Linked DNA regions of Cytobacillus sp. IB215665. Each later gene encodes a partner of the first gene's protein in a complex. Links are inferred from orthologs where the notes say so. Each region holds a gene or a part of one and is shown in the gene's direction. Other genes may lie near its edges.

Evidence for each region.
Region 2: the proteins of SLH52_RS00715 (region 1) and SLH52_RS02705 are in contact, whole or in part, in a solved structure (PDB 1F51), measured with the Bacillus subtilis proteins. The link is inferred for Cytobacillus sp. IB215665 from one-to-one orthologs.

Annotation. Positions count from the first base shown.
Region 1 is NZ_JAXBME010000001.1:166,966-170,259, forward strand. The notes cover bases 190-3,146. They hold SLH52_RS00715 (response regulator), read left to right. Parts: upstream 190-1,454; coding sequence 1,455-1,838; downstream 1,839-3,146. Other genes in these bases: SLH52_RS00705 (CTP synthase), read left to right, coding at 190-294; SLH52_RS00710 (DUF2529 domain-containing protein), read right to left, coding at 479-1,009; SLH52_RS00720 (class II fructose-bisphosphate aldolase), read left to right, coding at 2,107-2,970. Outside these bases: more of SLH52_RS00705, read left to right, coding at 1-189. UniProt on the Bacillus subtilis protein: Key element in the phosphorelay regulating sporulation initiation. Phosphorylation of spo0B during sporulation initiation.
Region 2 is NZ_JAXBME010000002.1:147,324-150,540, forward strand. What follows is about bases 7-2,886. They hold SLH52_RS02705 (sporulation initiation phosphotransferase B), read left to right. Parts: upstream 7-1,118; coding sequence 1,119-1,655; downstream 1,656-2,886. Other genes in these bases: rplU (50S ribosomal protein L21), read left to right, coding at 65-373; SLH52_RS02695 (ribosomal-processing cysteine protease Prp), read left to right, coding at 386-712; rpmA (50S ribosomal protein L27), read left to right, coding at 742-1,032; obgE (GTPase ObgE), read left to right, coding at 1,938-2,886. Outside these bases: more of obgE, read left to right, coding at 2,887-3,217. UniProt on the Bacillus subtilis protein: Key element in the phosphorelay regulating sporulation initiation. Acts on spo0A. Mediates reversible phosphoryl transfer from spo0F to spo0A.

The DNA of each region.
Region 1 (3,294 bases):
CCATGTAAATTATCAGATGGAACAAAAGCCTCTGAGGCCTATAAAGATGAAGTTATTTATGAGCGTCATCGTCATCGCTATGAATTTAACAATCAATATCGCCAAATGCTTGAAGAAAAAGGGTTTGTATTTTCTGGGACAAGTCCTGATGGACGTCTTGTAGAAATAATCGAATTAAAAGATCACCCTTGGTTTGTTGCATCACAATTTCATCCGGAATTTACGTCACGACCAACAAGGCCTCAACGATTATTCCATGACTTCATCCAAGCTTCAATAGTAACAAAAGCGTAGTCGACTGGTAGTCCTGACAAGCGCTGGAAGCATTTCATATGAAGGCGCATTTTGCCTTCGAATGCAATGCTGAAGCGACCTCGAGGGAGTAGGAGGCGAAGCTGGAGGATAAAAGCGTAGCCGACCCGAACACACCGTTGCTTATGTTTAAGCAACGGTGATCAGGGTAAATTGTGACAATCCGTTAGTTTTCGTCGATAATTTCTTCAATTGTATAAGCTAGACCATAGTAAGCAAACAAAGCTGCCATCATTGTAGGTAGACCAAAGCGCGTGCCATCACTATTTGGAATTAATGGTTTGATAAGTTTTGTATCGATGTGTACATCTACTAAATCAGTTAATGAAGTTTCATTTTCTTTTGAAGAGTCTGCTGATATAGCTACAATTGGTATACTAAGGTTCATAAGTGATGATGCACTTTCAATTGCCTTTTCATCAGTCGAATATCTTGTGACTAAGAGTACTCGATCTGTTTGATGAATTGAAGTAAAATCATCATGCATAGACAATCTTTTGATTTTAGGTAAAGGTTCTGTTCCGATAGATGCTTCTATTGCAATAGCTTCCATTTCATGAATTCCGAGCACATATATTGAGCCATCTCCAATAATAGCTTGTGCAAGCAGTCTAGCCCCATCTTCTATGTGATCTTCTTCGTTATCTGTTATTTTTTTGAATAATCCTGTTAGCTGAGTAGTAAATATTTTTAACATGCAGTGTAAATCCTCCAGTGATTTATTAATTCAAGCTTGAAAGTCAATCCGCTAGAAAATTTCGAACTAATCCCTCATTACTTAACTTTTCTTTAGCAAGTTTAACTGTAATAGTAATTAAATTCAAATTCCTAAATTGGTTAGTTTCAGCTATTTAAACATTGCTGTTTTTTCATAAGTTGTTTTATATTAAGAGATAAACTCAAATACAAAACTAACGGTTGAACACCTTTTCTTATTTACAACTGTGTAAATCTTATAAAAGTTCATTCAACAGAGGTAATTTAGTAAAAATAGCGATAAAGTTAACGACAAGAACCTTTGCTTAAAATTGAATAATCTAGGAAGGAATGTAAAATAAAATCAATATAAAGAAGGAAAATGTGAAATTAACGAGAAATAAAAGTAGTTAAGTAGGGAAACTTATTTTGAGGAGTGAAAAAGAATGGGGCACAAAATACTAATTGTCGATGATCAGTATGGCATTCGTATATTACTCAACGAAGTATTTCAAAAAGAAGGTTATGTAACATTTCAAGCTTCTAATGGAGTTGAGGCATTAGATATTGTGAAAAAGCACTCTCCTGACTTAGTATTGCTAGATATGAAAATTCCAGGGATGGATGGAATAGAGATATTAAAGAGAATGAGGGTAGACGATCAAGATATAAAGGTCAAGGTCATTATTATGACAGCGTATGGTGAGTTGGACATGATTCAAGAAGCGAAGGATTTAGGAGCGATTACTCATTTTGCTAAGCCTTTTGATATTGATGAAATTCGTGTAGCTGTGAAAGAACAATTGTCAATTGGTTCTGTTAAACAATGACTTTTTAGTGAAAATTGCTATGTAAGCGATTACTACTCGAACGAAACTATTGAGCTTTGACAAGTAAGTTGGTATGCTATGAAATGTAAATAAGTTATGATCAAATGTGAGTATTCTTCAAACGATAACAATTGCACTGTTCCATAACTTTTGTGAATGTCTCTAATAACATTTGGACAGTACATAGTATTTGATGAATATGGATACTCTACATATGATGAACTTATAGGAAAATATACTAATTAGCTGCCTTAAGGAGGATAATGATATGCCTTTAGTTTCTATGACCGAAATGCTTAACAAAGCAAAAGATGAAGGATATGCAGTTGGACAGTTTAACCTGAACAACTTAGAATTTACACAAGCAATTTTACAAGCTGCTCAAGAAGAAAATTCACCAGTTATTTGTGGTGTTTCTGAAGGTGCTGCTCGTTATATGGGTGGATTTAAAACAGTTGTAAAGATGGTTGAAGGATTAATTGAAGATTATAACATTACAGTTCCTGTGGCGATTCATTTAGACCATGGTTCAAGCTTTGAAAAATGTGCTGAAGCAATCCATGCAGGTTTTACTTCTGTTATGATTGATGGATCTCACCATCCACTTGAAGAAAATATTGCTATTACGCAAAAAGTTGTTGAACTTGCACACATACACGGAGTTTCTGTGGAAGCGGAATTAGGCCGTATTGGTGGTCAAGAAGACGATTTAGTAGTTGATGATGCAGATGCAATGTATGCAATTCCATCTGAATGTGATCAACTTGTTCGTGAAACTGGGGTAGACTGCTTTGCACCAGCTCTAGGATCTGTCCATGGTCCATACAAAGGCGAACCTAATCTTGGCTTTGATCGCATGAAAGAAGTTATGGAATTAACAGGTATTCCTTTAGTGCTTCATGGAGGGACAGGAATTCCTACGAAAGATATTCAAAAGGCTATTTCATTAGGAACATCAAAAATTAATGTAAATACTGAAAACCAAATTGCTTCAGCTAAAGTCGTTCGTGAAGTGTTAGCTGAAAAAACAGAAGAGTATGATCCACGTAAATACTTAGGACCAGCTCGTGAAGCTATTAAAGAGACTGTTAAAGGTAAAATGAAGGAATTTGGTTCATCAAATAAAGCGTAAGTCTTACCAAAGGAATGACACATCAATTCTATATTGCGTGTTTTTCTTAGCTATTAGAACATTTTCATATAGTGATTGTTCATATGATATGGTAGGCTAGCCAAATAATCTCTATACACGGAGAAACCGCCTTTGCACAACTATTGTGCATTATTTCATTATCTTTGTAGATACTTGAAATGAAGGGCGGTTTTGTTTTTTTCTTCGGCTTCTTTTCATAAGATTTGCTGCGATAGCTCCTTATTACGTGTAATATGACCAGAACTCATGTATATTTATTAGTACGAAATACAACGAAAAATGCGAAAAAATTGTTTTATTATA
Region 2 (3,217 bases), on another replicon or contig:
AGTTTTCGATGCTTTCGAAACGCCTGAATACTGGCGAGTCTTAGTTTATTAAGGAGGTGCAAGTATGTACGCAATTATTGAAACTGGTGGAAAACAACTTAAAGTTGAAGAAGGTCAAGAGATTTATGTTGAAAAGCTAAACGTGGCTGATGGTGAAACTGTTACTTTTGATAAGGTTTTATTCGTAGGTGGAGACAACGTTAAAGTTGGAAGTCCTACAGTAGCTGGTGCAACTGTAACAGCAAAAGTTGAAAAACATGGCCGTCAAAAGAAAATTACTATTTTCAAATATAAACCTAAGAAAAACGTGCGTAAAAAGCAAGGTCATCGTCAACCTTACACAAAAATTGTTATTGAAAAAATCAACGCATAATCTAGGTGTACTATGATAAACGTTAAGATCGACCGTGCAAATGATGGGACGATACAATCATTTACGATGAGTGGTCATGCGTATCAAGCTGCGCATGGTCAAGATATTGTTTGTGCTGGTGCCTCAGCTGTTTCAATTGGTACTATTAATGCTATTTATGCATTAACAAATACCGAGCCAATCATTCAACAACAAGATGGTTACTTGTACTGTGAAGTACCATCTAACATTAACAAAGTTGTAGCTGATAAAATTCAGCTGTTGCTTGAAGGAATGCTCGTTTCTTTGAAATCGATTGAACAAGAGTATGGGGATTACATCAAAATTACTAAACAATAATAATAAAAATCAAATAGGAGGTGAATATCATGTTAAGATTAGACCTTCAATTTTTTGCATCTAAAAAAGGTGTAGGTAGTACAAAAAACGGACGTGATTCAATCTCGAAACGTTTAGGTGCTAAACGTGCTGATGGTCAAACAGTTACAGGTGGATCCATTTTATATCGTCAACGCGGTACAAAAATTTATCCAGGTGTCAACGTTGGCCGTGGCGGGGATGATACATTATACGCAAAAGTTGACGGCGTGGTACGTTTTGAACGGTTAGGTCGTGACCGCAAACAAGTTAGTGTGTACCCTGTTGCTCAAGAAGCGTAACATTTAAACAAACTCTAACCATTATGGTTAGAGTTTTCTTCATTTTAATATATTAACCACTATTTTGTGTCATTAGGAGTGGAAATATGAAAAAACAGTGGGATATCGTTGAGTTATTGCGGCACTCGCGTCACGATTGGTTAAATAACCTACAATTAATAAAAGGAAACTTAGAACTAAATAACCTTGATAGAGTAAAAGAAATTATTGAAGAAATGGTGATAGAAGCTGAGTATGAGGCCAAGCTTTCGAACTTAAAATTACCTTCCTTAGCAGCATATTTAATGACTTTTAATTGGGAGAGCCATAAAGTATTCATTGAATATGAGGTGCTTGGGGAAATCCAAGATTTATCTAAATACGATCAAAGTATGATAGATTGGACAAAAAGTTTGATAGAGCTTTTAGAAAATTCGGTTCACCCAAATGGAAATCACCATTTAAATATTTCAATCGATATACGTAACAATGATGTCCGTTTCTTTTTTGACTTTCGTGGCATAATATCAGAGACAGATAAAATAACTTTGTGGGTAAAAAATAACAATAGCAAAGAACAAATATCTATTACTGATTACGATATACATACCACTGAAATGTCACTAGAAGTATCTTTACTTTAACGTGACCTAAGATTTGCTGAATATATAGCTTTAGCGTCAATCTCCTCTCGTCACTCGTCATACTATCTTGAAGGCAAAAAACGTCTTCAATAGCTTCAGTGGATGTTGAGGATGATAAGGCGCATCGGCTTTTCTAAATGCTAGATCAAGGTGCTTCGGCCCGAGGTCATAAGGGAACTTGCTCAGAAGATAAAGTACAACCTTTCGACTGAACGGTTATATATGTTGCTAATAGGCCAGCGCCTTGCGCGTTTCTTAATTACTAAGATCGGAGGAAGAAAAATGTTTGTCGATCAAGTCAAAATATATGTTAAAGGTGGCGATGGTGGAAATGGAATGGTCGCCTTTCGACGTGAAAAATATGTACCAAAAGGCGGTCCTGCCGGTGGTGATGGAGGCAAAGGTGCTGACGTAATATTTCAGGTAGATGAAGGTCTAAGAACTTTGATGGATTTCCGCTATAAAAGACATTTTAAAGCGTCCCGTGGAGAACATGGCATGTCTAAGAGTATGCATGGTAAAAACGCTGAACCGCTAGTTGTTAAAGTGCCTCCAGGAACTGTTGTACTAGACGATGATACGAAAGAGGTATTAGCTGATTTAACAATCCATGAGCAAAGCGCTGCCATTGCGAAAGGTGGACGTGGTGGAAGAGGGAATATACGTTTTGCAACACCTGCCAATCCTGCACCAGAAATTGCTGAAAATGGTGAACCAGGTCAAGAACGCTATGTTACGATGGAGTTGAAAGTACTAGCTGATGTAGGATTAGTAGGTTTTCCAAGCGTTGGTAAGTCAACATTGCTTTCAACAGTTTCTGCAGCGAAGCCAAAAATAGCTGAATACCATTTCACAACGATTGTTCCAAATTTAGGTGTTGTAGAAACCGAAGATAGTCGTAGTTTTGTGATGGCAGATTTACCTGGGCTTATTGAGGGAGCTCATCAAGGTGTTGGACTAGGCCATCAATTTTTACGGCACATTGAAAGAACAAAAGTAATTGTTCATGTTATAGATATGTCTGGAATGGAAGGCAGAGATCCATATGATGATTATCAGATAATTAATGAAGAATTACGTGAATATAACCTACGTTTAACAGAACGACCACAAATCATCGTTGCAAATAAAATGGATATGCCTGATGCAGAAGAAAATTTACAGCAGTTTAAAGAAAAGCTAAACAGTGATGATGTGAAAATCTTTCCTGTATCGGCAGTAACAAGACAAGGTTTGCGTGACCTATTATTTGAAATTGCTGATCTGGTTGAAAAAACATCAGAGTTTCTTTTATATGATGAAAATGACGATCAAGAAGAAAGTCAAAGCGTTCTGTATAAACATATTAAAGAAACACCTAACTTCCAAATATCGCGTGAAAGTGATGGTTCGTTTGTAGTATATGGAAATCATGTAGAAAAATTATTTAAAATGACAGATTTCTCTAGAGATGAATCTGTACGACGCTTTTCCCGTCAGCTACGAGGTATGGGTATTGATGATGCATTACGCCAACAGGGAGCAAAGGATGGAGACCTTGTTAAGATACTTGAATTCGAGTT